Desulforamulus hydrothermalis Lam5 = DSM 18033: one gene and its partner. The protein of the gene in region 2 interacts with the protein of the main gene of each other region in a pairwise test. Links are inferred from orthologs where the notes say so. Each region holds a gene or a part of one and is shown on either strand. Other genes may lie near its edges. The genes, in order: rbsB and ileS.

Region 1 (15,921 bases), on a different replicon or contig from region 2:
CGCCGGAATGTACCAGGCCGCCCCGGGCAGAGCATGGCAAAATTGCACCAACCAGAGAAACAGCTCGGTCAATAACCCGGTGGCCACATTAATAAATTGGGCCAGCGGCAGCAGGATTACCCCCAGAAGCAGGGCTGTACCTCCAAACAGCATAATCAGCGCAACCAGGTGGGCTGTCAACACATTAGCCAGCAACGAAACCGGCGATACCAGGTTAAAATACAAGACCACCGGCAACCAAGTGGCCAGCTGGGCAGCCAGCGGCACAGTCAGCAGCGAACAAACATAGCCGGGCAGCCGGTGGCAAAAACGGTTCAGTTGCGGCGTTAAATACAGTAGCCCCCAGGTGGCAGCAAAAGACAGTTGAAAACCAATATCAAATAAATCAAGGGGGTTAACCAGTAAAATTATCCCGGCGGCGGCAGCCAGAGAAGTGGGCCAGTCGTTCTGCCGGCCCACCTGGCGTGCCAGCAAAAGCAGCACCGCCATCACGGTGGCGCGGCAAACCGCCGGTTCCAACCCGGTCATTACAGCATAAAAAAGCAGCACCGGGATAGCAATAACAGCGGTATAAGAGCCGGGTACCTTCAGCAGCCGCAAGAGAGCCAGCAAAGCAACAGTTACCACGCCCACATGATAGCCGGATACGCTGAGGATGTGGACCAGCCCCGTTTGATTAAAAGCCAATTGTACTTCCTGGGGAATTTCGCCCCGGGTGCCGAACAAAAGACCTTTAACTACCGCAGCGTTGGTTTTGTTCATGGTTTGATCGATTATCTTTTCCAGGCTGTCCCGTATCCCATAGGCCAGCCGCCACAGCCGGTTGCCCCCGCTGCCCAGGATCTTGACAGTCTCCCCGTCAGGCACCGTAAGAACAGCCGCCATACCCTGCCTGTTTAACCAGGCCCGGTAGTCAAAAGCGCCGGGGTTGCCGGGCGGCGGCGGCCGGTTGATAAACCCTGTCAAGGCCAAGCGGTCGCCGTAGCGAATATCCTTAACCGTACCTTTTATTTTAACTCGCAGCACTGCTTTAACAGGACTTCCGGGAGTATCGCCAACGGCAAATTTAAAAAAAACCGCCTCCGCTCTTACGTCCGGCCGGTCTATCACCGTTCCTGCCAGCTGCACCTGCCGGCCCTGCCGGTCGGCCGGCAGGTCTGACACCGCAGCCCTTTGATTGGCTGTTACCAGCAGGCCCAGGGTAAAAAAAAGACAAAAAAGAACCCAGCCATTGATGCGCCAGGCCCTGATGAAACCTATTACTGCTGTGCAAAAGGCAATAACCGCTGCTGTCATGGCGGCGGCAGTACTTATTTCACTGTAGGTGGCCCCAAGAATCCCCAAAGCCAGGGCCAATACCAGCAAAACCAGTGGGCGTTGCATCTTATCCCCCTGCGTAAAGGCGCCAAAAACCGGTTACCTTATCAATGTACTGCAGGGTTTCTCCGTAGGGAGGCACGCCCCGGTGGCGGTCCACCGCAGCCGGCCCTGCATTATAGGCTGCCAGTGCCAGTTTTACGTCACCTTTATACTTGTCCAGCATGGACTTCAAATAGCGAACTCCCGCATCTGCATTTTGTGCCGGATCATAAGGATTGGTTACCCCCAGACTCCGGGCGGTGCCGGGCATTAGCTGCATCAGGCCCATGGCACCCGCCTCGGATGTGGCACCTGGATTAAACCCCGACTCCACACGGGCCACCGCCTTGCACAGGGCAGGATCCACCCCATGGCGCAGGGCTGCCTTTTCAACCACAGCCTCATAGGGTTTGCTGCCCCGGGCCGCCTTAAAAGCCTCGGCCGCCGCCTGAGCGGCAGCCATGGCCGGTTTTTGATATTGCGGCAGCCAGGGTACCGCTGCCACCGGCGGGGCAGCCTGCGCCATACCGGCCGGCCCGGAACCTGCTTGCGCCGCCAGCAACCGGGCCAGCAGCAAAGAAAACTGTGAATCATGCTTTTCAGTTAACGAAACACTGTTGCGGCCGGCCGCCATTGCTTGCAAAAGGATCAGCCTGCACAACATAGATGTTTCCATGTGCTCACTCCTTAAACCGCCCAATAGCTACCGGACGGTGATTTTATGCTGCAGCTGAGCATATTTTTTCTCACCGATGCCGGAAACATTTTGCAAATCCTCGATGGTCTGAAAAGGGCCGTTAGCCTGCCGGTATTGAATAATTCTTTCCGCCAGAGCCGGACCAATCCCAGGCAGGGTATCCAACTCCGCCACACCGGCGGTGTTAATATTTACCAAGCCGCCGGAAGAACTAACCGGTGCCCCGGACGGCTGCGACAAGCCGGCGGCAACCGCAGTTTGGTGGCTCGACGGTGCTGTTTGGAGAGCCGCCTGTTGCTGTTCCTGCCGGAGCGGAACTACCAGCTTGCGTCCGTCCTTTAACGGTTCCGCCAGGTTTAAGGCACCCACATCAGCCTCCGGCAGGGGCACCGCCCGGACCAGGGCATCATTTACCCTGCTGCCTGGCGGCAGTTTATACAGACCCGGCTTTTCCACCGCTCCCACCACATGCACCACCGGACCGTTGTCACCGGCTTGCTCAGGCTGGCCGCCGGCGTTGGTCAATTCCACCGCCGGTTGCGACCGCTGGGCATACTGATAGCCGGCCACAAAAAGGACAATAGCTGCCACTATGATGATGAGGCCTTGTTCTTTACGACCCAGGTTCAACATAGGCACGCCCTCCCCAAAACCCGGCAGTTTAGCGGAGAAAATGTCCTGTCAGGTTTGCCTGCGCCAAGTTTTTTAATACTTCTATCTGATCTTACATTTTCCTGCAAAGCTCTCAAAAACAAAGCACCAGGTACCGGCAAGGTGCTGCCGGCCGGATTTTACTTGGTTGCAGCATCATGCTGGCAATCCACAATCAACTGCCCTTTGGTATTCAAAGTGGCCAGTAAAACTTTTTTGGGGTGCAAACCCTTTTCAGCAAGCCGTTCCTTTAACCATGCCTCACTAAGGTTTATTTTGCTGAGATTTTCCTTTAACACATCACCGTCCATTACCAATACGGTGGGCAAACCTTCATATTCGGTAGATATACCTAAATCTTCCGGGGTTACCGGCCGTTTCTGGGAGCGGGGAATAACGCTTAAGCGGCCGGAGGTTTCTAAAATGGCATATTCCACATCCTCAATATTATGGTAACCTTTTTCCCGCAGCTGGCTTAACAAGTCATCCAGGTTATAGCGGGAAGAACGCATCTCATGTTTTAACAACTTGCCGTTTTCTATAATGATTTGGGGCGTGCCGTATAATAATTTGCGCAGCGGACGATTAATTAGCGTCAGATAAGAAAAGCCCACCTCTAACAGCCCCAGGGTGGCAATGGGAATTATGCCGTGCCAGATGGGAATATCCAAAGACTCCATGGGAATGGCCGCCAGCTCTGCCAGGATGATGGCCACCACAAAGTCAAAGGAAGAAAGCTGACCGATCTCCCGCTTGCCCGTCAGCCGGACAATCACCAGTACCGCCAGGTAGATGACAACGGTTCGCCAAACATGCGCCAACAGTTCTTCCATACCTCCACCTCCGTAGGCATCTACATCTTAGTATAGGATGGCTGACGGCGGTACATACATGAATAATAATAAGGCACCCGCCAGGGGTGCCTTATTTTACGACTATATTAATCAGCTTGCCGGGCACGGGAATAACCTTAATTACCTGTTTGCCGGCAATTAACGCTTGTACCGATGCTTGATCCATCACGTATTGCTGCATTTCGGCAGGACTCATGTTGGCCGGTATATGCAAGCGTTCCCGAACTTTGCCGTTTATTTGAACAACAATTTCCACTTCATCTTCCACCAGGGCAGCCGGGTCGTAGGCGGGCCAAGGCTGGCGGTGCACGCTGTCTCGGTGTCCGGTGGCCTGCCATAATTCCTCCGCAATATGCGGGGCAAAGGGAGCCAGCAGGATAATCGCGGTGTTTACCGCTTCCGCCAAGACAGCCGCATCCCGCTCCACTTCCGCCACTTTATCGCGGTAGGTGTAAAGACCGTTAACCAGCTCCATAATGGCACTGATGGCGGTATTAAAGTTAAAGCGGCCGCTGATATCCTCGGTAACTTTTTTGATGGCATAATGGGTTAACCGGCGCATTTCTTTGTGTACGCCTACCAACGAAGTTCCCGGTTGGATAGCCGGGGCGGCAGCTACCTGGTCTTGCACAGAATAAACCAGACGCCATACCCGGTTAAGGAAGCGGTGGCAGCCTTCAACCCCCCGGTCGCTCCATTCCAAATCCCGCTCGGGCGGCGCCGCAAACAGGATAAATAACCGTGCTGTATCTGCCCCGTAGCGTTCAATAATTTCTTCCGGACTGACCACATTGCCCTTGGATTTAGACATCTTGGCCCCGTCTTTTAATACCATGCCCTGGGTCAGCAAATTGGCGAAAGGCTCCTCCGCATTAACCAGGCCCAAGTCATAAAACACCTTGGTAAAGAACCGGGAATACAGCAGGTGCAAAATGGCGTGCTCAACGCCGCCGATATACTGATCTACCGGCATCCAGCGGTCGGCTTTGGCTTTGTCCCAGGCCTGCCCGGTATCCCGGGGGCTGGTATAACGCAGGAAATACCAGGAGGAATCCACAAAGGTATCCATGGTATCGGTTTCCCGCTGGGCAGGACCGCCGCACTGCGGGCAGACGGTATTAACAAAGTCCGGCCGGCTTTTTAAAGGTGATTCCCCGGTGGGCTTAAAGGCTACATCGGTAGGCAGCAGCACCGGCAACCGGTCTTCCGGTACAGGCACAGCGCCGCATGTTTTGCAATAAATTATGGGAATCGGTGTACCCCAGTAGCGCTGGCGGGAAATTAACCAATCCCGCAGCCGGTAATTAACTACCCCTTTGCCAATGCCCTTGGCTTCGGCAAATTGAATTACCTTACGAATCCCCTGCCGGTTGGGGGTTCCGTCAAAGGGACCGGAATTTACCATAATGCCGTCGCCGGTGTAGGCATCGGTCATCTCAACCTCATTTAAAGGCTGTGCCGGCGAAGGATGAATAACAACTTTAATGGGCAGGTTATATTTTTTGGCAAACTCAAAGTCCCTCTCGTCGTGAGCGGGCACGCCCATTACAGCACCGGTACCGTAATGATAAAGCACATAATTGGCGGTTAAAATGGGAACCTGCTCGCCGTTAAAGGGGTTGATACAATAGGCTCCGATAAACACCCCTTCTTTTTCTGAGCTGGTGCGGGCCAATTCAGTTTGATTGCTCACCCGGTTAACAAATTCGGCCACTGCAGTTTCCTGGGGTGTACCGGCAGACAGCTTGGCCACCAGGGGGTGTTCCGGCGCCAGCACCATGTAAGTAACGCCGTAAACAGTATCCGGCCGGGTGGTGAAAACTGTAATTTCATCCCCGGTAGCAGCTGCTTTAAAGGTCAGCTCAGCTCCTTCGCTGCGGCCGATCCAGTTTTCCTGCATGATTTTAACCTTATCGGGCCAGCCCGGCAATTTTTTCAGATCATCCAGCAACCGCTGGGAGTAATCGGTGATACGGAAAAACCACTGGTCCAGTTCTTTTTGTTCCACCGGGGCACTGCAGCGTTCACAGGCACCCTCAACAACCTGCTCGTTGGCCAATACCGTGGCGCAATCAGGGCACCAGTTGACCCGGGCATGTTTTTTGTAGCACAAGCCTTTTTTGTATAGCTGGAGAAACAGCCACTGGCCCCAGCGGTAGTATTCGGGGTGGCAGGTGGCCACTTCCCGCCGCCAGTCATAACTTAAACCCAGTTGTTTGAGCTGCCCCTTCATGTGTGCAATATTATCCCAGGTCCAGGTGGCCGGCGGAATGCCGTGCTTGATGGCGGCGTTTTCAGCAGGCAGGCCGAAAGCGTCCCACCCCATGGGGTGCAAAACATCGTAGCCCTGCATGGTTTTAAAGCGGGCAATAACATCTCCGATGGAATAGTTGCGCACATGGCCCATGTGTAATTTGCCGGACGGGTAAGGGAACATTTCCAGGCAATAGTATTTAGGCCGTTGGGAGTCATCCGGTACCCGGTAAATATCCTGTTCTTCCCAATACTGCTGCCATTTGCTTTCTATTTGTTTAAAGTTATATTGTTCCTGCAAAACACTTGCCCCCTAGTCGTACTGTAATAGCGGAAAGCCAAACTCGTATTCCTCGCAAATTTTACCACGAACGGTGCGGTTTTTCAACAATCCTAAGCTGTTTCAATTTTGGTCAGGCTCTCCAGACCCAGGGTGCTAATGGCCTGTTCGCGCAATTTAAATTTTTGAATTTTACCGCTGGCAGTGGTGGGGTAGCTGTCGGTGAATAAGACATAAGAAGGTATTTTATATTTGGCAATTTTATCTTTACAGTAAGCCTGAACCTCTTCTTTGGTTAAACTGTATCCTTCCCTTAATTGAATGTAGGCCAGCACTTCCTCGCCGTACTTTAAGCTGGGCACCCCGATAACTTGCACATCTTTTATGGCGGGGTGGGTATAAAGAAATTCTTCAATCTCCCGTGGGTAAATATTTTCCCCGCCGCGAATAATCATATCCTTCAAACGGCCGGTAATTTTAAAGTAACCTTTTTCATCCATAATTCCCAGGTCACCGGTATGCAGCCAGCCCTCCCGGTCGATGGCCTGGGCGGTAGCTTCCGGCATTTTATAATAACCTTTCATTACATTATACCCTCTGGCGACAATTTCACCCTGAACACCCGGCGGGCAATCTTCCCCGGTTTCCGGATCTACGATTTTGGCTTCCACATTGGGAATCACCCGTCCCACCGTGGTTACCCGCAATTCAATGGGATCTTCAATCCGGGTCATGGTAATGGCCGGCGAGGCTTCGGTTTGGCCGTAGGTGATGGTAATTTCGCGAGCACCCATCCGGTTTACCACCGCTTTCATTACTTCAATGGGGCAGGGCGATCCGGCCATAATGCCGGTACGCAGGCTGCCGGTATCATAATTTCTCTTATTCATTTCCTCCAGTTCCATAATGAACATGGTAGGCACCCCGTGCACCGCCGTGCATTTTTCCCTCTCAATGGTTTCCAGCACTTTCACCGGGTGGAAAACTTCCAGCGGCACCATGGTAGCACCGGATACCACACAGGTCATAGTACCCAGCACACAGCCAAAGCAATGGAAAAAGGGCACCGGAATGCAAAGGCGGTCCCGGGGGCCAAAGGCCATGCAGTTAGCAATGCTGTGAGCATTGTTTACGATGTTAAAATGGGTCAACATAACACCCTTAGGAAAGCCGGTGGTGCCGGAAGTATATTGCATATTAATTACATCGTCAGGATCCAGGCTGGCCTGGCGGGCATCCAGTTCTTCGTCAGTTACCTGATCAGCCAGCGTCAGCAGATCTTGCCAGTTTAGCATACCCGGCGGAGTTTTATCTCCGATAAAAATAATATTTTTTAACAGGGGCAGCCGGGCCGACTGCAGCTGACCGGGCGGGCAATCGGCTAACTCCGGGCATAACTCATTAACCATTTTTATATAATCTGATGTTTTGGTGCCGCTGATCATCACCAGGGTTGTGCTGTCAGACTGCTTCAGCAAATACTCCAGCTCAAAGGTTTTGTAATTGGTATTGACAGTTACCAGGACAGCCCCCATTTTACCGGTGGCAAATTGCAAAGTTACCCATTCCGGCACGTTGGTAGCCCAGACGGCAATATGTTCGCCCTTTTGAATCCCCAGGGCCATCAGCCCTTTGGCCACCTTACGGCAAAGCTCGTTAAATTGCCGGTAACTGTAACGAAGATTGCGTTCGCTGTAAACCAGTGCCTCATGGTCAGGTTGTGCCGCCGCCACGCGGTCTAATAACGCTCCTATTGTAATTCTGTCCAATTCCTGCATAATATCCCTCCTGATTATTTTCCGGAAAATTCTGTTTTATGGGGCGTCAGATTTTTAGGCCCTGTCAAAAGCAAACAGGCTTTAAAAATATAAAAACCTCTCATCCCATAGGGACGAGAGGTTACTCCCGCGGTACCACCCCGGTTGATAAGCAAATGACTTATCCCCTTAAAAGCTGTAACGGGCATACCCGGTTTAAGGTAATATATTTCCCCCAAACAACTCCGGGGCGAGATTCAGCAATTTGGCCCACCGCCTTGCACCAACCGGCGGCTCTCTGCCGGGTTACACCGCTTACTGCTCCCCATCACCGTCAATAATGTATTTGCTTTTGTTTTTATATAGTGGTTATTATAACCAGACAATTCACTTATGTCAACGAATGTTTTGTTAATTTTACTTGTTGGCGGGTATTTCAACCAACCGGGCATCGCCCCAAAGACGCTCCAGGTTGTAAAAGCCGCGTTCCATCTCCTGGAATACATGAATTACCACATCGCCGTAATCCAGCAAAATCCAGCTGCCCTCCCGGAACCCTTCAATGCGCAGCGGGCGTACGCCCGCTTCCTCCAGGGTTTCTTCTATGTGCTCGGCCACCGCCTGCACCTGGGTGCTGGAACGACCGGTACAGATAAGGAAGTAATCACAGATAATAGAAATATGGCTGATATCCAAAACGGTAATATCGGTTGCTTTTTTATCATCAGCCGCTTTGTGTGCAATATTAACAATTTCTTTGGCGCTCAGCGTCAATGAAAACCCTCCCCGGTACTCTGCTTTTGTTTTGGCTTATGATATCTTATTACGTTATTTTCCCTTATGTTAGCAATTATTTATTCCTGTTAACGGCGGTAACATCCCCGGGCATACAAAATGGCATTGCGGGCTTTAACACTGGTAGGGTGCAACAGGCAACCGATTTTTAAAGCATAGCGAATACTTTCGTCAAAACAACTTAAGAGAGCAGCGTCCAAATCCTGTACTGCCAGCTTGCGCATCTCCTCCACATTTTGGTGGCGGCGGTTTGGCTCAATCTTATCCGCCACAAACAGTATTTTATCCAGTTGACTCATATCCTCTGAACCAACGGTATGTACGGCAATGGCATTAAGAATGTCCGGGTCGCTGATACCAAATTCTTCCCTGGCCATCACCGCCCCCACCGGCCCGTGCAAAAGTAAGGGCATGGCAAAGCCGTACTCACTGACCGGCAGGTTGGCCTGCCGGGCCCGCTTTAACATTTCATCATCACTGAAATCCCTGGCAATATCATGCAGCAGTCCCGCCAGACGGGCCTTTTGAGGATCCGCCCCAAAGCGGTGAGCCAGTTTTTCTGCCGTTTCTGCCACTCCTACCAGATGCTTAAAGCGTTCTTCCGGCATTTGCAGGCTAAGTTTTACCTTAATGTATTCTTCGTTAAACAATAAACTCCCCCCTGTCGTGAAAAAACCTCCAATCCCTGGGGTTGGAGGTTTAGTCCGTTAAGTCCGTGGCTCACGAGCCTTTGCCTCGTTTACGGTAATGATTCTGCCACCCAGTTCAGTGCCATTGAGGGCGGCCACCATTTTTTCCACATCAGCATCGTTTACTTCAACGAAACCAAAGCCTCGGGAGCGACCGGTCTCTCGGTCGGTAATCACCCGGCTGCTAAACACTTCACCGTATTGGGAAAAAGCTTCCTGCAAGTCTTCCGCCTTGGTAGCCCAGGGCAGGTTGCCCACATATAAAGTTGCCACTGTTGTCACCTCTTTCAGCAATGGTTCTCATATTTACCTGGTGCTTTTATTATTTGCCGATGACAGTGACTAAATGCAGCGGCCGGTTGGCTAAGATATTTCCATTTGAGGAGATAATTAGTTGTGGCAGGTGTATAAACGGTTTTTAAAAATATATGCCTCAACAGCTTCGGGCAGCAAGTATTTGATGCTTCTCCCTTCCCTGACTCTTTGGCGAATATCGCTGGATGAGATGGACAATGCCGGCACCTCCAACGGCAGTATCCTTTCAATAATGTCCTGCGGTAAGGATGCCAGGGATGACTGCAAATTATTCAGGTTGTAACCCGGCCGGGTGGCGGCAATAAAGGTACACATTGATAACAGTTGGGCTGCTTCTTTCCAGTTAATAATTTGCAAAACGGCATCCGCCCCGGTAATAAAATATATTTTTTCTGTTTGATAAAGCTGCTTGATTTGGCGCACTGTGTCTATGGTATAAGAAAGCCCCTGTCTCGCCACCTCCAGGGTTGATACCGCAAAATAGGGGTTGCTGGCAACCGCCAGGCGAACCATATTAACCCGGTGCGTAGCATCAGTAATATCCTGGTCTGTTTTATGAGGCGGCCTGGCGGCAGGAATAAAAAGTACCTTGGGCAGGTTAAATTTTTGCCGCACTTCTTCAGCTACGACCAAATGCCCGTAATGAATGGGGTCAAAGGTTCCTCCCATCAGACAGATCTTTTGCACTTAAAACTTTTCCCTTCCGACTGTTACTAACAGTAATTGTATAATTTAGCATGACAAAAAGCAACAATTTGCAAAAAAATGCCCTTGCTGGGCAAGGGCCAAAGTCCGCGTAAATCATGCCGGTGATTATAGGTTGGTCTGAACTGAGCAGGACTATGCAGGCACGGCCAGGTTAATTACGTTAGTTTTCTCCCCGCAGTTTTTCGATTGCTCCGGTTATTTTTTCATAGGTTCTTTGCAGCCCTTCCGAAATTACCCGGGTGTCTCCCACCACGGCCATAAAGTTGGCGTCGCCTTCCCAGCGCGGCACAATGTGGACATGGAGGTGGCCCGGAATGCCCGCCCCGGCCACCTTGCCCAGATTAATGCCGATATTGAAGCCATGGGGGTTGCCAAAAGCTTGACGCAGCGCCTGCACCATAAATTGTGTCATTTTGTTTAATTCCAGCAGCTCCTCGTCTGTTAACTCGGTGATGTCCGACACATGCCGCTTGGGGGCAACCAGTAAATGACCGTTATTATAGGGATATAAATTCATAATGACAAAGGTTTTATCACCCCGGTAAACAACCAGATTTTCCTGATCTTCCCGGGAGGCTAATTTTTCGCAAAAAATACAACCGGCTGGCGGCTTGCCAATATAAATTGACCGCCAAGGCGCCCACAAATTTTCCATTAAAGCATCAACTCCCGCTTTAAAATATTGTACATGCTAAGTTGTTAATTCTTTTTACACGAATAAATCCCTGCCGCCGCCAAGTTGTTTAAACTTTATTTTGCCTCGTTAGCGGTTTGTATGACAGGCTTAATTTATGGGGAATTTAGAGGATGGAGGCAAAAGCACAACAGAGAAAGGATCGAACTACCAACCATGACCTATCTACTCCTGATTGCCAGCCTGGCCATTATTTTGCTCAGCGCCGAGGTGTTTACCAATGGCATTGAGTGGTTGGGCAAAAAATTAAATCTATCGGAAGGAGCTGTGGGCAGCCTTTTGGCGGCAGTGGGTACTGCTTTGCCGGAAACCATGATTCCGGTGATTGCCATCCTTTTCGGTACCGGGGATATGGCTGAAGAAGTCGGCATCGGCGCCATTCTGGGTGCTCCTTTTATGTTGTCTACCCTGGCCCTGTCTATTACGGGATTTGCAGCTCTGGTGTGGAAAGTCAAAGGCAAACAGCGGGAAAGTATGTTAATCGACAAGCAAGTGATGAACCGTGATTTAAAATTTTTCTTGCTGGTTTATACCACTGCCGTCCTGGCAGGTATATTCAGTGACGGCTTTAAACCTGCGGTGGCTTTATTTTTAATAGCTGCTTATCTCTATTATGTTTATAAAACGTTGGGCTGCGCCGGGGATCAGTGTGAGAACCTTAACCCGCTGTACCTGGCCCGGCGCCAGGCCAACCCGGGGCTTCTGCCGGTTCTCAGTCAGGTTATTATCGCCCTGGCGGGAATTATCCTGGGTGCCCATTTGTTTGTGATAGAAATTGAAAGACTGGCTGCTGTCTGGGGAGTGCCGGCATTTATTTTATCTTTAATCATTGCCCCCATTGCCACCGAGCTGCCCGAGAAGTTCAACAGTGTTATCTGGGTGAGGCAAGGTAAAGATACGCTGGCTCTGGGCAACATCACCGGCGCCATGGTATTTCAAAGTTCAGTGATTCCCGCCCTGGGCATTCTGCTCACCCCCTGGAAGCTGTCTCCTCTGGGCCTTATTTGTGCCATCCTGGCCCTTACGGCAGCGGGCAGCGTGTTCCTGCTGCTCAGGTGGCGGGGAGAAATTCGCCCTCTTACGCTGGCCCTGAACAGCGTGTTTTATTTAATTTTTGTGGGAGCGGTTATTGTAATGTATTAATTTGCAAAAGGAAAAAACCGGCCTCCCTCGCCGGGAAGCCGGTGCGTTTTGCGTTAGGCTATTGCTTGGTAATCAGTTTTAATTCAGCAGGAATTTGCGCTTCTACCTTTTCGCCCTTCTTAACTTTTTCTGCCACCTGAACACCCAGCTCACCGATCAGCTTGGGTTGCTGAGCAACTGTAGCAGCCATTTTACCATCATTAACAGCTTTTACAGCATCATCGTTGCCGTCAAAGCCAACCACCAGGATTTGTTTTTTCGCAGCTTCAATGGCTTGCAAAGCGCCTAAAGCCATTTCGTCGTTGTGTGCAAACACAGCATTAATTTCCGGCTGGCTTTGCAGAATGTTTTCCATTACAGACATACCTTTAGAGCGGTCAAAATCAGCCGGCTGCTTGGCAACAACCTTAATGTCTGTTTGCTTATCCATTACCTCGTGGAAGCCTTGGCCGCGGTCACGGGCTGCAGAAGTACCGGCAATGCCTTCCAGTTCTACCACTTTGCCTTTACCTTTTAACTGTTCTACGATAAAGTCAGCAGCCATTTTGCCGCCGGCTACGTTATCAGAAGCAATATGAGATACTACGGTGCCGCCGTTTACGCTGCGATCCAGGGTGATAACAGGAATGTTGGCTTTGTTGGCATCCTTAACGGCTGTCACCAGACCGTCGCTGTCGGTGGGGTTCAACAGGATAACATCCACTTTTTGCTGAATCAGGTCTTCCACCTGAGAAACCTGTTTGGAAGCATCGTCCTGAGCATCCATCACTACAAGTTTGGCGCCGATTTTATCTGCAGCTGCCTGGGCACCGTCTTTCATGTCCACAAAGAAGGGGTTGTTTAATGTAGACAAAGCTAAACCAATGGTCAATTGTTTTTGTTCTTCCGCTTTGGGAGCTTCCTGGGCTTGTTGCTTACCGGCGCAACCGCTAACAAGGCCGGCCAGGAAAACAACGCTTAACAAAACAGCTGTTAATTTCCAAAATTTTTTCATATACTTCCCCTCCATAAAAGTTAAATATTTTTTCCTTAAAACTTCTTTCTTATTTTAACGGTTTTCCGGCCCTATCACCTCCTGACCGTGTTGCGACGATCCAGCAGAACGGCAATCAAGATAATCAAACCTTTTACTGCCTGCTGATAGAACGACGACACGTTTAACAAATTTAATCCATTATCTATTACGCCGATGATCAGCGCCCCCACCAGGGTGCCCAGAACACCGCCGGCACCGCCGCTCAAACTGGTACCGCCAATTACTACAGCCGCAATGGCGTCCAGTTCATAACCGTAACCGGCGGTAGGCTGAGCAGATAACAGGCGTGAGGTTAAAACGGCACCGGCTAAACCGGCTAACAGACCGCTGATTGAATAAACCAGAATTTTGTAACGGCTTGTTTTGATGCCGCTGAGTATAGCTGCTTCTTCATTACCGCCAATGGCAAATATTCTTCTGCCGGGCGTCATGTGATTAAGGAAAAACCAGGCCAGGATAAATACCAGCCCGGTAATAACTACCGGTGTGGGAACCGGGCCAAGATAGCCGCCGCCCAACTGGTTAAATCCTTCGGCCACCGCCCGGATGGGCCTGCCTTCGGTATAAATCAGGGTAGCCCCCCGGAATAAAGTCATGGTAGCCAGTGTAGCAACAAAGGGAGCAACCCGACCAAAAGCAACAATGGTACCGTTTATAACACCGGCCAATAAACCAACCAAACAGGCCACAAGAACTGACAGTACCGGATCAAACCCCAGGGCCAGAGAGCCTGCCGCCAGGGCACCGGACAGTGCTAATATGGAGCCAACCGACAGGTCAATCCCGCCTGTCAAAATAACGAAAGTCATACCCACTCCCAATAATGCGTTAATGGACACCTGGCGCGCCACATTAAGCAGGTTGGAAGCGGTAAAAAAACGGTCGCTTAAAAAACTTAGTGTCACGCAAATTAATGCCAAACCAATGAGGGGACCTAATTTGTATTTTTGCAAAAGATTTTTAAAACTATTCATTGTACACCTCCGGTGGCACAGTGCATAAATGCTTCTTCCGTTACTTCATGATGATGGAAATGACCGGTAATACGCCCCTCGTACATCACATAAATGCGATCGCTCATACCCATTAGTTCCTGCAAATCAGAAGAAATAAGGATAATGCCCAAACCCTTTGATGTTAGCCGGTTTATTAATTCATAAATCTCAACCTTGGCTCCCACATCAACACCCCTGGTTGGCTCATCCAGTATAAGGATTTCCGGCTTGGTTTCCAGCCACTTGCCAAATACCACTTTTTGCTGGTTGCCGCCGCTTAAACTGCCTACCCGCTGGGCCGGGTCGGCCACCTTTATTTTTAACAATTTAATATAATGATCGGTCATGGCAGATTCCTGCCGGTGCTTAATAACCCCGCCTAAAGAACGGGCCCTCAGGGTGGGCAAAGCCAGATTGTGCTGTACACTGAAGGGTAAAATCAATCCTTGATCCTTACGGTCTTCCGTAACCATGGCCAGGCCGTGGTCAATGGCTTCTGCCGGGTGCTTGAAACGCCCCTGAAAATATTTGTCCTTAACTTTAACCTTTAAAGTTCCGGATACCTTATCCAGTCCAAAAACAGCCCGAGCCAGTTCTGTTCGCCCGGAACCCATCAAACCGCCAATCCCTACCACTTCGCCGGCTTTTAGTGTAATGCTGACATTTTTCAAACGATAGTTTGTAAAATTTTCCACTTCCAACAGGGCTTCACCAGGGTTGCAACGAACTTTCGGAAACCGCTCGTTAACCTCACGCCCCACCATTAAGCTTACCAGGCGGTCAATGGAGGTAGTGGCTATATCTTGCGTGGCAATGTACTCACCATCCCGCAACACCGTCACCCGGTGACAAATCTCAAACAGTTCTTCCATGCGGTGGGATATATAAATAATGGACACACCTTTTTCTACCAGAGACCGCATGATGCTAAACAGTTTTTCTATTTCAGCCTCCGTAAGGGCTGCTGTCGGTTCGTCCATAATTAACAAGCGGGCCTGCTTGGAAAGTGCTTTAGCAATTTCAACCAGCTGCTTTTCCCCTACGCTTAATGCGGCCACCGGCGTTTTGGGATTAACCTTTAATCCCACTTGTTCCAGGTAGCTTTCAGCAGCTTCGGTTAAATCATGCCAATTAATTTTGCCCCAGCGGGTAAAGTTCTTTTCATTGCCCAGATAAATATTCTCAGCAACACTGAGTTGAGGGATTAAGTTAAACTCCTGGTGGATCATTACAATACCCAATTGCTCAGCTTGCTTCGGCCCGCTGATTTGTACCGGTGTGCCCTGGTACAGGATGGAACCGCTGTCCATCGAATAAATGCCGGTAAGAATTTTCATCAGGGTTGATTTCCCGGCACCGTTTTCGCCCAGCAAAGCATGAATTTCTTTTGGCCGTACCGAGAAATTTACATTTTTTAATACTTTGGCACCTGGAAACTCCTTGCATATTCCTTGCATTTCCAGTATTTCCACCAGTGTCTTTCCTCCTTTAGAAGGCCACCCCGGCATATAATAAGATGTTCGCATAGGGTGTCCATTCGCCGGTTCTGATAACCGCCCGGGCTTTTTCACTCAACTGCTTCAGTTCCGCATGACTAACCTTTTGCACGGCAACCGGACTGAGTTGAGCCGCTATATTATCCATCAATTGTACGTTAGGGACCAACTCCTGGGCTACCGTTGCCTTCTCAACCAC
Region 2 (16,002 bases):
CAGCGGGCCAAAAAGGGCCTGATCGATTTAGATGCTCTGCGGTCAGACAAAAAATAGGGAGCTGCCGTAAGCAGCTCCCAGACTGTAGACAAAGGTTGTAAAACAAAGTGAGGTGGTTTGATGATCCCCTGTCGGCGACTTGTCGAAGCACCGGTCACAGCACTTGATGAGCGAAAGGAGCCATTGGGTGGGGCGCCCACAGGACGTGGGTGCCAGCCGAACCGGGCCAGGATGGCCCGTTTGAGGCGACCCCAAGGGCCCCCGCAGCGAATCATAGTGCTGTCGGTGCGTAGACCGGAGCCAAAGGGGATCATAAACCACCGCTAATGTTTGTTAACACTCTGAGAGCTGCCGTAAGCAGCTCCCGCATATTTCATACTGTATGATATTGTTTTACCACACCGGCACAGCGGGGGCACAGGGAAGCATGTTCGGTATCTTTGCCCACATCCTGGTGGTACATCCAGCAGCGCTCGCACTTTTGGCCCGATGCGGCGGTTACTTTAACAGCCAGCTCCAATTCCTCACCTTTGACGGCATCTGCCGGAGCAGCAGACAGGGGCTGCAAATTTACCTGAGAAACAATAAACAGGGTAGCCAGTTCTTCGGCCATTGGCTGCAGCAGTTCTGCCACCTCGCCGGCTGCATAAAGGTCAACGGCCGCCTCCAAAGCATTACCAATCACTTTTTGTTGGCGGGCGTTTTCCAGCGCCTTTAATACCTCTTTGCGAACAGCGTGAATTTTCTCCCACTTTTTCTCCAGTTCATCGTCCAGGTAGCGCTCATTTACCTGCGGCATATCCAGCAGCTGTACACTGGCCGGACGCTCACCCACTACCGGCATATGCTTATAAATTTCTTCGGTGGTAAAGGCTAAGACCGGCGTCAGCAGACGAACCAGTGCATCCCGGCCCCCGGTAGAGGAACCGTTTGGGGCCGGGGGGGGGTTCCAAGGGAGTGCCGGGGGGGGCAGTTATACGGGGGGGTTTTTAATGACATCCAAGTAAAAAGGCGCTCAGGTTTACCCCCGGAAATAATTGTGTACCCGCAGGGTAAACCAAGGTGGAATTCATAATTTTCATAGGCCGCCAGCACCTGGTTGATTAATTTGTGCAGTTCCAGCAGGGCTACCCGGTCTAACTCAGGCAACTGTTCATAGGCCACTTCGTCCTGCACCGGGTTGTAGTCATACAGGTTGCCCAGCAGGAAGCGGGCGGTGTTGCGAATCTTACGATATGCTTCGGCAATCTGTTTTAAAATATTGGGGGACAGCGCCAGGTCTGAACGGTAATCCGCCGAAGACACCCAAAGACGCAGAATGTCTGCACCCATCTGGTCACAAATTTTCAGGGGATCCACCACATTGCCCAGGGATTTGGACATCTTGCGTCCCTTTTCATCCACTGTAAAACCGTGGGTTAGTACAGTTTTATAGGGTGGTTGGCCGGTTACTGCCACAGCGGTGGATAAGGAGGAGTTAAACCAACCCCGGTGCTGGTCACTGCCTTCCAGGTACAAGTCAGCCGGCCACTGCAGTTCCGGCCACAATGCAGGCTGGTTCAGTACCGCCAGGTGGCTGGAGCCGGAATCAAACCAAACATCCATGGTATCAGTTTCCTTGCGGAAATCTTTGCCCTTACCGCAGTGGTGACAGGTTAACCCAGGCGGCACCAGCTCATTGGCTTCTTTGGCAAACCAAATATCTGACCCGTGTTCCTTAAACAATTTTTCAATATGGGCAATGGTTTCTTCCGTAATAATTTCTTTACCGCAGTCATTGCAGTAGAAAATGGGAATTGGCACACCCCAGGTTCGCTGGCGGGATACGCACCAGTCACCCCGTCCTTCCACCATATTGTAAATACGGTCTTCACCCCAGGCCGGCACCCAGTTAACATTGCGAATAGCCTGAAGAGCTTTCTGGCGAAAACCGTCCACCGAAGCAAACCATTGTTCAGTGGCCCGGAAGAAAATGGGTTGTTTGCAACGCCAGCAGTGGGGGTACTGGTGTTTTATCTGACCATGCCCCAGCAGGACATTTTTTTCTTTTAATTCTTCAATAATAGTTTTATTGGCATCCAGGATAAACTGCCCCTCAAACTTGCCGCCTTCTGCCGTAAACCTGCCCCGGTTATCCAACGGCGCTAAAACAGGTAAGCCGTATTGCTTGCCCACCTGGAAATCTTCTTCGCCATGCCCCGGCGCCGTGTGTACAGCTCCGGTACCGGCCTCCAGGGTAACGTGCTCTCCTAAAATAACCAGAGAATCACGCTCCATAAAGGGATGCCGGCAGACCACCCGTTCCAGTTGTTCTCCTTTATAAGTATCCAGGATTGCTGCCTCGGCAGCCTCCACCGCTTGCCGGAAAGCATCCAGCAAACCTTTGGCCACCACAACTTTATGACCGTTAACCAAGGCCAATACATATTCAAATTCCGGATGAACCGCAATGGCCACGTTAGCCGGCAGGGTCCAGGGAGTGGTGGTCCAGATTACCACAGCCGCATCCTCAGGCAGAATCCCCCGGCCGTCCTTAACCGGAAATTTAACATAAATTGAGGGAGAGGTTTTATCGGCATACTCAACTTCTGCTTCAGCCAGTGCTGTTTCACAGCAGGCGCACCAGTACACCGGCTTAAGACCCTTGTAAATATAACCCTTTTTGGCCATTTCCCCAAATACACGAATTTGTGTGGCCTCATATTGAGGCAACAGGGTATAGTAGGGCCGCTGCCAATCACCCCGTACCCCTAAGCGTTGAAATTCCTCACTTTGAATTTTCGCCCACTGCAGCGCATAATCACGGCACTTAGCCCGAAACTCAACCGGACTGACCTGGTGGCGGTTAATGCCCAGTTGCTTAATGGCCTGTTGCTCGATGGGCAGCCCATGGGTATCCCACCCCGGTACATAGGGAGCATCATAACCGGCCATTGATCGATATTTTACCACCATATCCTTTAACACCTTATTTAAAGTATGTCCCAGGTGGATATGCCCGTTGGCATAGGGGGGGCCGTCATGCAAAATGTACTTGGTCTTACCCCGGTTTTTGGCCTGTACTTTGTTGTACAGGTCAATCTCCTGCCAATACTTCAAGATTTCCGGTTCTTTTTGCGGTAAATTGCCCCGCATGGGAAAATCTGTTTGTGGTAAATTAAGGGTTTTGCTGTAGTCCACTGAAACCACTCCTGCCTTTTTGCACTTTGTGTAAAAATAAAAGCCCGCCCCAAAGGGACGAGCTGATTACCCGCGGTACCACCCTCATGAACAGGACCACGCCTGAACACTCCGAACACCTTTAACGGCGGCGCACCGACCCAACCTACTCCCTGTGTCAAAAGGTTTCAGCAGGTACCTCCCGGGTGATTTTCAAAGGATGGCTCTGACCCGGATTCCACCAAGCCCGGGCTCTCTGTCCAGCTCCCATCATTTTACTTTCCCGCTCATTGGCGTTGCCAATATTTAAATAACAGCAATATTATAACCAAATGCGACACTCAGGTCAACCGCAGGCCGTAAATCAATTCGAGGAAGGCGCTTGCCGGGATTCAAGTTAAGAACAGTCCCTGCCTTGAATTGCCGCCAGAGCCTGGGCCTGATTAATTCCTTCGATGCGAACGGTCTTATTGCGGCCGGTATGGCCTGCTATGATTGTAACATTGTTTTTGGCCACCCCAAACAACTGAGCAAGAAATTTGCAGCAGGCTTCGTTAGCCGCACCATCTACCGGCGGCGCGGTTAAACGAATTTTGACAGCACCGGCCAATTGGCCGGCCAGACCGTTTTGGGAAGCTCTGGGCTGCACCCGCACTTTAATAACAACTCCTGTTCCATCCTGTCTGATATCCAGCACATAATCACTCCCCAACCAGCTTATCGGTAAAAGAGAAACCAAGCCCGGGCAGCCACCGGCCGGTGTAGTTCAGTGCCAAATATTTATCTAATTAAGCACTTTCTTCTGCCTCCTCCACAGCGGCCAGTTTGCCTTCCACCATAGCCAGCTGGGCTTCCAGCAAAGCTTTAAATTTAACTTTAAAGATATTAGCCTGTTTCTCCAAGCGGCGGTATTCCTCCAAAATGGCGCCAACCCTCCGGTCAGCCAGTTTAATCATTTCCTCCGCCTTTTGTGAAGCCTCGTGCAGCATCCGTTCCGCTTCTTCTTCCGCCTTTTGCTTAACGGTTCTGGCAGCCACCTCCGCCTGTTCCAGCATAACTCTGGCTTCCTTTTCGGCGTTGTTGCGCATGTCTTCCGCATTTTTTTGGGCCATCACCAGGGTACGCTGTAAGGCATCTTCCAATTCCCGGTAATGCACCATGCTTTCTTCCGCCCGGGCTAATTTCTCTCTTAATTCATGGTTTTCCACAAACAGTCTTTCATAATGATCTTTAATTTTTTGTACCCACGCATCCACCTGTTTTACATCGTACCCGCGCAGAGTTCTGGCAAACTCTTTGGTTTGAATTTCCATGGGCGTTAATACTGTCATTTGCTGCACCCCCGTCTGCTGCCTTTATGATGTAGAATCCTTTATAAAAAACGCTTAATGACTATCCCTATGCGGCCGCTTTTGGTATTTCCCCTTACTTCTGCCAATTCAAGCCTGCCCCGGCCGCGCAGGGAGATAATATCCCCCTGCCGTACGGGAGCCGCCGCATTGGCACAAGTATGCCAGTTTAAACTTAGTTTTTCAGCCAGTATTTCCCTTACCAGGCGTGTCCTAGAGGTGCCAAAGCCGGCCGCCGCCACTGCATCGATGCGCAGCGAAGCCACCGTGGTCTTGATTTCCTTTACCCTTACTTCCGGCAGCACCAGCTCTGCGGGCAGTATCTCCCTAACCGTCACCCGAACCCGGTGTACCCTGGTTAAATGAGTACTTAGGTAAGATGCTACCTCTCGCGTCGCCACCACCTGACAGCCGTTATTCGTAACAAGCAAATCCCCCACCATTTCCCGCTTGATACCTAACCCTAAAACAGAACCTAAAAAATCCCGGTGGGTTACCTGAACCATTTTAAAATTGCCTTCCACCGCTAATACAACGGTATCATAGTCAATCTCATTTTCGTCCAAATAATCAGGAAAAATGGCAATTCGCACCCTCTCAGCGGCAGGGTACCCGCCATTGGTGCCAAACTCAAGATCGGGAATGCGCTCTAATACAGAAATGATGAGACCCGTGTGGTACGGGTCATAAAAGTTGGTAAGCAACGGCCGGTGGTTTTTCAAAACCTTTTCCGCATCATCCAATACTTTGGCAATAACCACCTTTTCTTCCTGATCTCGTATGCTGCCCAGCAAAGATTGCCGATCCAGTTTCATTTATCTCACCAAACCAAAGATAAATTGTTGAATCATGCGCAGCACCAGAAAAGCAATAATCGGGGAAATATCGATCATGCCGATGGGCGGGATAAACCGCCGGAAAATGTTTAAATAGGGATCGGTGGTTTCATACAGAAAGCGTGTAATGGGATTATAGGGATTGTGCGGAATCCAGGACAACAAAATTCTGATTAACAGCATCATTTCATAGACCCAAAAGGCCACATGCAGAAAAGACGTTATATTATTCATGATTCACCCCGTCAAATATATACTTGGTATTTTACTGGGATCTGGCCCAGGAGAAAATACTTTTCTCCCTGGTCTCTCTGCCTGTATCGTTGGCAATATCAATATGGCTGGGTACAAAAAGAAAAATGTTTTGCCCCACCTTTTGCATGTCGCCGCTTAATGCAAAGGTAGTACCGCTGATAAAATCAACAATGCGCCTGGCTTGTTCAGCGCCGGCCCGTTCTAAATTAACTACAACCGCCCGTCTGTTTTTCAGGTTATCGGCAATGTTTTGAGCCTCATCAAAGGAAGCAGGTTCGCAAACCACCACCCGCAGCTGTCGCCCGGTATGCAGGCTTACCACCGGAGCGTTTTTTCGTTTGGCTTGCGGCAGTCCTTCATTTCTGTCTGTTGTTTCTTCCCGGCCCTGCTCCTCTGTTTCATCAAAACCCATGAAACCAAGTATTTTATCAAACATACCTATGGCCACCTAAATCCCTCCTTTTATTGCCGGCTGCCAAAAATAGCGGTACCGATTCTTACCATGGTGGAACCCTCTTCTATAGCCACCGGAAAGTCATTGGTCATTCCCATTGACAGCTGTTCCATTTTTACCCCTGGTACAGCTTTTAACTGAGCAGCCATTTGTCTTAATTGACGGAACACCGGCCTTACTTCCTCCGGATCCTCCACCAGGGGAGCAACGGTCATCAATCCCTGGATGGCAATTCCCGGCAGAGCAGCTGCCTCTGCTACAAAATCAGCCACCTCGTCAACCGGCAAACCATACTTGGTGGCTTCCCCGGCTACGTTTACCTGAACTAAAACAGGTGTTACCAGGCCGGCTTCCTGAGACCGGCGATTCAATTCCAGCGCCAGCGACCAGCGATCCAATGAATGCACCAGGGCAACCTTGCCAACAACAGATTTAACTTTGTTGCTTTGCAAGTGGCCAATCATATGCCAGCGGGCTCCGGCTACCGCCGGATATTTCCGGCATAACTCCTGAACTCGGTTTTCACCCAGGTCTGCCACACCGGCCGCAACCGCTGCTATGGCACCGGCAGCCGGCACATTTTTAGTTACGGCAATAAGTTTTACAGAGGCAGGATCTCTATTTACTTTTAAAGCACTTGCCATAATTTGTTTTTGAATAACAGCCAGGTTTGTTGCAATACTCATGCTATCCCCGCCTTATCTAAAGCTTGTCTCCTTCCCTGGCAAAGGCAGGATTTACCACATATCTGATGCCGGGTTGAATATCTGTTCCCCGGATTGCCACCCGCCCCTCAAGGCGCCCGGTTACTTCCACCGGCAGCCAGCGAACAAATCCTTTCCAAGCCAGGTAAATACCGTACCGGTTATCCCTTTGCACCAGGGACTTTTCATCAATCAAAATACCCTTCAGTATGGCTGTGGTAATGTGGAATTTAATTTTGCGATAATGGAGAATTTCATCCGGGTAGTTCTTGACAATAAATAAAACAGCCGGTTGTTCCCCTAAAAAAACTTTATCAACCCGGGCCTCAACAACCTGACCGGCCCATTTCAGCTTCAGGACCGTATCCTTTTGCTGCTGGATTTGCTTTACATCATTTAGGGAAAACAAAGCGTAAACATATATCGGTGCCAGGTTATCAATAACTTTTGCCACAGGTTGTCCGTGCTCAACCAGGGACTTGGTTTCTTCAGGCAGGTCACTTTTTATTTTATCCAGTGCGGGTATTTCCACAACATCAAGATTACCCGGCAGCAAAACCGTTTCCCAGCCATCCACATGACGGCACACCACCCCGCTGACCGGCGCTTTAACCGCATAGCGTTTGACACCCGAGACAGCATCGATATCAGAAGCCGCCAGCTCGCCAAAGCTCGTCCCTGCTTTCACCCGTTCGCCATCAGCCACCAAAAATTTCATATTTCCTTTAAGGGGAGCCTTTACTAAATATTCCTGTTTTATTAAAATTCCCTCAGCGGCATAATCTTGCTCCACAACCCCCGGTTGCAGTACATCAACCGTAATCAATTGTTTATAGATAAAAGACTTTGCGCTGCTGGCAAACAACCAACCCATGGCTGCAATTATAAAACAAATTAACACAAAACAGAGGAAACGATTCCCGTTAACCACCCTTACCTTGCGGTGGCGTCCAGCTTTATGCTTGATGCCTGATCCTTCCGTCTTCACCACCACCCTTGTTCTTCCAGTAAAAGGTTTTCGACAGTCAATTGTTAAATTCCTTCGTAAAAAAAACGCCCTTTAGGGCGTTTTTTTCTGCCTGTGCTAATTCAGTTCCAGCCGTTCGCCGGTTACCTGGTAAACTACTGCTTCTCCGATATTGGTGGCATGATCCGCAATACGTTCCAAAAACCTGGCCACAAACAACAGGTAAGTCGCCTGGCCAATGGTTGAGGGATCCCGCTTCATATAAGCAACCAGGTGTTTAAAAGTTTGGTGATAAATATGGTCAACCTCGTCATCAGCTTGACACATTTCTCTTGCTTTGTCCGGATCATTGTGAACATAGGCATCCAAGCCGTCCTTAACCATCTGCTGAGCCAGTTTGGCCATAGCGGTAATGCCCACCAGGGGCTTAATCAGCTTTTGATCGGCCAGGCACATGGTCACTCTGGCAATATCCACCGAATGATCTGCCATTCGCTCTAAGCTCATAACAATACGAAGGCCTGTAATGAGAATTCGTAAATCCTTCGCCATAGGTTGCTGGGTAGCTATAATTTTAATGATTTTATCTTCAATCTGATAACGCTGCTCATCAACAATATCGTCCCCTTCAATGACTTCCCCGGCTAAAACCGGATCCTGGGTGGCCAGGGATTTAACAGCGTTATAAATGGATTTCTCCACCACACTGGCCATACGCAAGACATCCTGTTGTAATTCTGCCAATGCTTTGTCAAAGGACTGTCGGGTGGTCAAGGCTGAAGTACCCCCTTAAAGTAGTTTTTTATCCAAAACGCCCGGTAATGTAATCCTCCGTTCGCTTGTCTCGGGGACCGGTGAAAATAAGTTCGGTATTGCCAAATTCAATCAACTCACCGTTTAGGAAGAATGCTGTGCTGTCGGAAACCCGGGCCGCCTGCTGCATATTGTGAGTAACAATTACAATGGTGTACTGGTTTTTTAACTCCCGAATCAACTCTTCCACCTTGAGGGTGGAAATGGGGTCCAGGGCAGAGGTGGGTTCATCCATTAACAGCACTTCGGGTTCCACCGCTAACAGCCTGGCAATACAAAGACGCTGCTGCTGGCCGCCGGATAATCCCAAAGCCGTCTTGTGCAACCGGTCTTTCACCTCATCCCAAAGGGCAGCGGCCTTAAGACTTTTTTCTACAATTTGATCCAGGATACGACGATCCTTTTGACCGTGAATCCGGGGACCATAAGCTATATTATCATATACTGTCATGGGAAAAGGGTTAGGACGCTGAAAAACCATGCCAACTCTTTTGCGCAGCGCCACCACATCTATATCCGGGCCATAGAGGTCCTGCCCGTCCAGCATCACCTTTCCCTCTACCCGTACTCCTTCAATGAGATCGTTCATGCGGTTTAAGGTTCTGAGAAAAGTAGACTTGCCGCATCCCGAAGGACCAATCAGCGCTGTTACTTTTTTTTCTTCTATATCAAGGTTAATATTGGATAATGCCTGCAAGTCACGGTAAAACAGGTTAAGATCTCTGACTGTTATCTTGTACGCCACAGCGTTACCTCCCGCTTTAAAAATGGTAAAGGGAAAGTTTAAAGGTGAGAATAATGAAAAACATCTCATTTCTCACCCCATACACACTTATCAAAGTGTATCAACCTCATGTTATGCATCTATTGCTGCAATGTTAAAATAATGTTAATTAATTAAAATGCCAGAGTGTCCCTAAACACATTGTTGTAGCCGTTGCTTTGGCCAGTGGCCGGCAGGGAATTATAAAACCGCCTCAACTTGTTTTTTGCAACCTTTATTTAGAGTTTGCATGCTTTAATTATTCTTGCAAGGGCAGGGAGAAGCTGAAAATACTTCCCGCTTCATCGCTTGTTGCCCATATCTTCCCGCCGTGGGCCTCCACAATATGTTTTGAAATAGACAGACCCAACCCGGTACCGCCCATTTCCCTGCTCCTGGCCTTATCCACCCGGTAAAACCTTTCAAACACCCGGGGCAGGCTTTCCGGCGGGATGCCGATGCCTGTATCGGCAACGGATACGGTCACTTCATCCCGGCTAAAGTTTACTTTTATCTTAACCTTGCCGCCCGGCAAGGTATATTTAATGGCGTTATCCACCAGGTTAATCATTACCTGTGATAAAAATCCCTGATCGCCAGGCACCGGCGGCATCTCCTGCGGCAGTTCCCCGGTCAATTCGATATTCTTTTCCCAGGCCCTGGGCGCAAACATTTTTACCGTATTGTCAATCACTTCAGTCAGATCCACCGGTTGCTTATTAAGCTTGCTGCGCCGGTCTTCCAGACGGGACAATTTTAGTAAATCATCAATCAAATTAGCCAGGCGCTTGCCCTCAGCATTAATAATAGACAGGAAGTTTTTAGCGGTAGCGGGGTCTTCCACGGCTCCATCCAGCAGAGTTTCCACAAAACCGTTAATTGAAGTCAGGGGGGTTCTTAATTCATGGGAAACATTGGCGACAAACTCAGATCGCATTCTTTCTAATTTTCGCCGCTCAGTAACATCTGTCAACAGGCCAACCACGCCCATTTTTTCCTCCTGGTTACCTTTCAGCGGCGAAATTTCTACTCGGAACAGTCGCGGTTCGGGCGTCAGCACCTGCAATTCGTTATTCAACACCGGCTGCATACTGTTGAGGGCCCGGATAAAAAGTTGTTCCAATTCATGGTTGCGAATTACCTTTATTAATTGATTGCCTATCCATTCTTCTTCTTTTACATTAAAAATACTTTCTACCACCGGGTTGACCAGAATCACTCGGCCATCCTTGTCCAGGGCAATTACACCGTCAGCCATACTGTTTAAAATTGCCCGGGCGCGGTTTCGTTCTTCAGTGATAACGGTTAGATTTTTTCTCAGTTCCCGGGCCATGTAGTTAATGCTCCAGGCCAGGTCGTCCAGTTCCTCTTCTCCTTTAACCCGGATTTCAGCATCTAAAAAACCGCCGGCCATTTCCTGAGCCACAGAAGTAATTTGTTCCACCGGGGAAATCAGGCGCCGGTTGGTAAGCCAGGCCATCACCACTGTAGCCCAGAAGGACCCCAGCAGCACCGTCAGCAAATCCACAACGCCCAGAGATCTGAGAAAAGTTAACACCATAAAAACACTAAACAGGAAAACATAGCTGCCAATTGCCCGCTGCCGAATGCCCTTTAGCATCCTCAGGCCTCCTTAAAGCGGTAACCTACTCCCCGTACGGTTTCAATAAATTGAGGAGCCCCGGAAATTTGTTCCAACTTCTGGCGAATATGACGAATGTGGACATCCACCGTCCTTGAGTCGCCGGCAAAATCATACCCCCAAATTTGTTCCAGCAAAAAGTCCCGGGTAAATACCTTGCCCGGATTGCGGGCCAGATAACGCAGCAATTCAAATTCCTTGGGTGTAAGATCCTGTTTGATGCCGTTATAAGAAACAATAAAGCGTTCTTGATCAATTATCAGTTTTCCCGCTGTAATCCTGCCGGCATCTTCGTTAATCTGGTTTTCCGCAGTCTGACGGCGCAGCCGGGCTTTCACCCTGGCCACCAGTTCCCGGGGGCTGAACGGCTTGGTTATATAGTCGTCCGCTCCCATTTCCAGCCCCAGCACTTTATCTAATTCCTCCCCTCGCGCACTGAGCATAATGATGGGGATAGAGCGGGTGGCGGGATCCTGGTGCAAACTGCGGCAAACAGCTAATCCATCCTGTCCCGGCAACATAACATCAAGAACAATCAGATCCGGGCTTTCACTCCGGGCCAGAGCCACGGCGGCGTTGCCATCCCCGGCCTGCAGCACTTGAAAACCCTCTCGCTCCAAATTAAATTTTACCAGTTCCCGAATGGGCTGTTCGTCGTCAACAATCAGTATTTTGGGCAAGGACTTTGCACTCCTTTGGTTTGCTCATTCCTTTATCATGATTAAAGACGCCATACGGCCGGTTTTCCCTTGCTCCCGGCGATAGGAAAAAAAACAATCCGTGCGGCAGGCTGTGCATAAACCGGCCACGGTTATATGTTCCGCCGGTACCCCTGCGTCCAATAAAACTCGCCGGTTGGTTTCCCATAAATCCAGCAGCCAGTGATGCGGCCCCAGCGGTTTAAGCAGTTCGGGCCAGTAAGAAAATTCTTTGGCCAGAGCCTGCTGCACCGGAAGGTCAACCTGATAGCAACAGGGCCCGATGGAGGGACCGATAGCAGCTAAAATATCAACCGGTCGACAGCCGTATACGGCTGTCATTTTAGCAACCGTTGCAGAAGCAATCCTCTGTACGGTACCCCGCCATCCGGCGTGGGCTAAGCCGATACAGGTGCGCACCGGGTCGTACAACAAAATGGGTACACAATCAGCGTAAAAACTGGCTAACGGCAAACCGGCAATATTGGTAATCAGGGCATCCGTGGCCGGGATGGACGTGGCATAGTCCAGGGCACCTCTGCCCCGGTGCTTTAGATCCACCACCTCCACCCTGCTGCCATGAACCTGTTCTGCCGCCACCAGATGTAACGGGTTGATGCCAATGGCGGTACAGGCCGCCGCACGGTTTGCCCGCGCCAGGTCCGGCCGGTCTCCCACATGCAGGGCCATATTTAAACTGTCATAAGGAGGAGCACTGAAGCCGCCCCGGCGGGTGGTAAAACCGTGGGTAATCCGGCCGCTGCGGTTAAAGGCAGCAAAGGTAACAAATGTTAAATCCCCTTTATGTTGAATACATATCCCCGGCATACAACACCTCCGGCTTAGGCCAGTTGTTGGGACTCGGCTGTCTCATCCTGGAGTATTTCATGCATTTGTACCTCCAACTCAGCCAATTGCCGCAGCAAGACAGAGTATTTTGCAACGGGTAATTGTCCTTGCAGCACACGCTGCATTTTCTCGGCAATACCCTGCCAGGTGTCCACCAAAATTTGCGGTGCCTGCTGAGGCACGGGAGGAGTTAAATCCACCTTTTCTAACCAGCGGGGCACAACCGCATTAATGCCCGATTCTTTAATTAAGTTTTCCAGAGCACCGGCTGCCTTGGCTTCCCCGTGCACAATAAATACCTGTTTTATATTATTAAAGTTTTTAATCCAGTTGAGCAGGGCCGGTTGGTCAGCATGGGCTGAAAAACCGTCAATACTGCGAATTTCTGCCCGGACAGCCACTTCTTCCCCGTGAATGCGGACGGTTTTTTCTCCCGACAGAATACGCCGCCCCAGGGTTCCTTCCGCCTGGTACCCGACAAACAAAACAGTGCATTCCGGGCGCCACAGGTTGTGGCGCAGGTGGTGTTTAATCCTTCCGGCGTCACACATGCCACTGGCCGATATTATGATGGCCGAGCCTTTCAGAAAGTTTAATTCTCTGGACTCTTCCATGGATAATGTGGTTCTGATATTAGCCATTTCCAGCGGGTTGCAACCCTGCGCAATTAGTTCCTGGGTTTCTTGATCACAAATATCACAGTTATTGCGAAAAATCTCGGTGGCTTTGATGGCCATAGGGCTGTCAATATAAATAGGCATTTCCGGGATAGCCCCTTGCATGCGCAATTCGTTAATGCTGTAAAGAATATCTTGCGTGCGGCCGGCGGCAAAAGCCGGGATAATCAGCTTACCGCCTTTGCTATAAGTGTCAACGATTGCCTGCTGCAACAGTTCCAGTTTGTTATCCGCATGCCGGTGCAGACGGTTGCCATAGGTGGCTTCCATGATGACATAATCAGCCTCGGCAATGAATGTAGGATCTTTGATAAAGGGCTGATCGGTATTGCCAATGTCGCCGGAAAAAACCAGTTTGGTTTCTTTGCCGTCGGCCTCTTTTACCCACATTTCAATCATGGAGGAGCCCAGGATATGCCCGGCATCGCGAAAGCAGACTTTTACATCAGGGCTGATCGGAATAAGGCCGTTGTAATTTACCCGTTCAAAATACTTTAAAGCATTGGCACCGTCCTCTGCGGTATATATGGGCTCAATCAGCTTACGCCCCTGGCGGCGGTATTTACGGTTCTTTCTTTCTACTTCCATTTCTTGTATGTGACCGCAATCGGGCAATAGTATCTCACACAAATCTACCGTGGCTGAGGTGGCAATTACCCGCCCCTTAAACCCATGCTTAATAAGCTTGGGCAACAGCCCGCTATGGTCAATATGAGCATGCGTTAACAGCACATAATCCACACTGGACGGAGCAATAGGGAAATTACGGTAATTTCGCTCTTTTATTTCCTTGCTGCCCTGAAACAGCCCGCAATCTACCAGCAACCGGGTTAATCCGGTATCCACCAAAAAACAAGAGCCGGTAACGGTTTCAGCAGCCCCCAAAAATTGTATGTACATTATACTCCCTCCCCGTTCAAGCATTTGCATTACTATTTCTTGCAATTGTACTAAAAACCTTTATTTTCAACAAAATTCTTTACCTTGCAACTGCCGATTAACCTTTAACAATAATATAACCCGATTCTTCGTCTTGTCTAACAGACCTTGACAATTCCCAAAGGGTGGTTTTAACTAATAACGGGTAAAACTTTTAACTAATGGAGGTGTAGCGGTTAATGCCTATATACGAATTCCGCTGCAGTAAATGCCGGCATAAGTTTCAAAAACTTTGCCGTCTGGGGGAAACCGGCCAAAACCTAATATGCCCTGTCTGCCAGTCCCCCTCTCCCGTCCGGGTAATGTCAGGTTTTACGGTTAACAACCCCGGTGCCCTGTATGGCAGCCGGGGCGATAGCTGCAAAAGCTGTACTTCCAGTAACTGCAGCGCCTGCCGGCATTAAAAGGCGGCCCCGTCCGGACAGGGGCCGCCTTGGCTTAAGGATAAAGGTACCGGTAGACCGGAGCCAAAGGGGATCATAAACCACCGGTAATGTTTGTCGACACTCTGATGCAACCCGTAACTGATACGGGTTGCATTTATATTATTGTTGATAAAGCGGGCTGTTTAAGACAAACTCAAACAGCGGAACTCGGCACTGTCAATCCGGATACGGCTTTGGTTGCCGGTGCGGGGGTTAAAGGTAAAGCGCAACTCGGCCGTTACCGCTGTGGCAGGTACCCGCCCGGTGGTAAAGCTGAATAATTCATAAACTTCATCTTCTATCAAGGCCGGCGAAAAGGGGCCTTGAGGTGCTACCCCAACCACCGTGCCGCTTCGGTTGCGGAAAAACACCTGCACACCGAAACTAAAGTTGCCCATCCGGGAACCTTCCACATCTTCCGCCACCCGGAAGCTAACCCGGTTGTTGCTGCCGCCAACAATGGGGATTACCTGTGCTAAGGTGGCCGGTTCGTCCGGCAGATTGCCCATTTCCACCGCAAACCGGCCGGTAAAAGCAACTTCCGAACGGCGTACATTGGCGGCATTCCAGTTTCGGGGCCGGGTAGCGCTGAGCCAGCTTTCAAAATTTGCATTTTGCAGCAGGTTTGCTCCGGTGCACTCAAAGGGCGGTGTAGGGGTTGGGGTAGGCATTACATCACCTTCCCGGATCCTTAACCTGATTCTTATGGCTGTGTTTTGCAAGCCACGGGCCACATTGAAAGCCTCTAAAACATAATCCCCGGGTCTAACCTGTCTGCCTGCGTCATCTCTTTGATCCCAGACATAACGGTAGATGGCAGTTTGGTTTGGCCTGATTGTAACGACGGCACTTTGCTGAATAAACAAGCGCCCCCGGGAGTAACGCCAAACCTCTGCATTATCCGCTGCCCGGCGCACCACCAGTTCAAATCGTTGCCCAGTATTATAGCGCAGCGTGATGGTCCGGTTGCTGACGTTAACTTTGTTTAAGGTAATTCTTACCTCCTGTCCCGGACGATAAACCTGCTGATCCAGTAACAAAATATAAAGAAGCCCATCCACCAGTCTGGCAGTATAAGGCCTTCCTCCTACCAGCGTACGAATAATGCCGCTGTATTGACGGGTAACCCGGATGGTTTCCTGGTCGGTTTCCGACGGTGTCGGGGCAGGTGTCCCAGCCGGTGTTGCAGTGTCCGGTACGGTTAATTGCTGGCCAACCAAAATCAAGTTAGGGTTAGCCAGATTATTTAAGCGCTGCAGTTCTGCCACGGTAGTGTTGAATCTGGCAGCTATTTGAGCAAGGGTATCCCCTGGTTGAACAATATATACCGCCATTCTTTGTCCCTTCCTTTCAAAAAATCCTTTGTGTCATTTTATGAAGGAAGGAACAGGTAGGTTAACTTTTTATTTATTTGTCTTGCTCCGCATTGCGATATTTTTCTCCTTCAATTACAATAAAAACAACCGGTAGGA

What was found.
Region 1: the proteins of ileS (region 2) and rbsB interact in binary tests that used the Escherichia coli proteins (3 or more experiments, as listed by UniProt). The link is inferred for Desulforamulus hydrothermalis Lam5 = DSM 18033 from one-to-one orthologs.

What each region holds. Positions count from the first base shown.
Region 1 is NZ_CAOS01000008.1:20,570-36,490, forward strand. What follows is about bases 11,222-14,117. They hold rbsB (ribose ABC transporter substrate-binding protein RbsB), read right to left. Parts: upstream 13,190-14,117; coding sequence 12,254-13,189; downstream 11,222-12,253. Other genes in these bases: DESHY_RS05375 (sodium:calcium antiporter), read left to right, coding at 11,222-12,195; DESHY_RS05385 (ABC transporter permease), read right to left, coding at 13,264-14,117. Also shown: DESHY_RS05315 (DNA internalization-related competence protein ComEC/Rec2), read right to left, coding at 1-1,383; DESHY_RS05320 (lytic transglycosylase domain-containing protein), read right to left, coding at 1,385-2,035; DESHY_RS05325 (helix-hairpin-helix domain-containing protein), read right to left, coding at 2,063-2,689; DESHY_RS05330 (DUF421 domain-containing protein), read right to left, coding at 2,848-3,540; leuS (leucine--tRNA ligase), read right to left, coding at 3,632-6,115; DESHY_RS05340 (AMP-binding protein), read right to left, coding at 6,208-7,872; rsfS (ribosome silencing factor), read right to left, coding at 8,269-8,625; bis(5'-nucleosyl)-tetraphosphatase (symmetrical) YqeK, read right to left, coding at 8,715-9,296; DESHY_RS05360 (RNA recognition motif domain-containing protein), read right to left, coding at 9,354-9,608; nadD (nicotinate-nucleotide adenylyltransferase), read right to left, coding at 9,726-10,337; DESHY_RS05370 (HIT family protein), read right to left, coding at 10,519-11,013; more of DESHY_RS05375, read left to right, coding at 11,209-11,221; more of DESHY_RS05385, read right to left, coding at 14,118-14,205; DESHY_RS05390 (sugar ABC transporter ATP-binding protein), read right to left, coding at 14,202-15,734; rbsD (D-ribose pyranase), read right to left, coding at 15,715-15,921. UniProt on the Escherichia coli protein: Part of the ABC transporter complex RbsABC involved in ribose import. Binds ribose. Also serves as the primary chemoreceptor for chemotaxis.
Region 2 is NZ_CAOS01000012.1:64,544-80,545, reverse strand. Bases 534-3,510 are described here. They hold ileS (isoleucine--tRNA ligase), read right to left. Parts: upstream 3,181-3,510; coding sequence 886-3,180; downstream 534-885. Other genes in these bases: DESHY_RS14895 (zinc finger domain-containing protein), read right to left, coding at 534-856. In the rest of the region: DESHY_RS09740 (alpha/beta-type small acid-soluble spore protein), read left to right, coding at 1-57; more of DESHY_RS14895, read right to left, coding at 374-533; DESHY_RS09730 (DUF167 domain-containing protein), read right to left, coding at 3,557-3,856; DESHY_RS09725 (DivIVA domain-containing protein), read right to left, coding at 3,948-4,490; DESHY_RS09720 (YlmH family RNA-binding protein), read right to left, coding at 4,532-5,323; DESHY_RS09715 (YggT family protein), read right to left, coding at 5,324-5,578; DESHY_RS09710 (cell division protein SepF), read right to left, coding at 5,610-6,047; DESHY_RS09705 (YggS family pyridoxal phosphate-dependent enzyme), read right to left, coding at 6,062-6,739; DESHY_RS09700 (biotin/lipoyl attachment domain-containing protein), read right to left, coding at 6,756-7,751; phosphate signaling complex protein PhoU, read right to left, coding at 7,842-8,498; phosphate ABC transporter ATP-binding protein PstB, read right to left, coding at 8,527-9,282; two-component system histidine kinase PnpS, read right to left, coding at 9,560-10,921; DESHY_RS09680 (response regulator), read right to left, coding at 10,924-11,622; peptidoglycan editing factor PgeF, read right to left, coding at 11,647-12,468; DESHY_RS09670 (MBL fold metallo-hydrolase RNA specificity domain-containing protein), read right to left, coding at 12,483-14,066; DESHY_RS09665 (FmdB family zinc ribbon protein), read left to right, coding at 14,285-14,509; DESHY_RS09660 (BsuPI-related putative proteinase inhibitor), read right to left, coding at 14,674-15,864. UniProt on the Escherichia coli protein: Catalyzes the attachment of isoleucine to tRNA(Ile). As IleRS can inadvertently accommodate and process structurally similar amino acids such as valine, to avoid such errors it has two additional distinct tRNA(Ile)-dependent editing activities.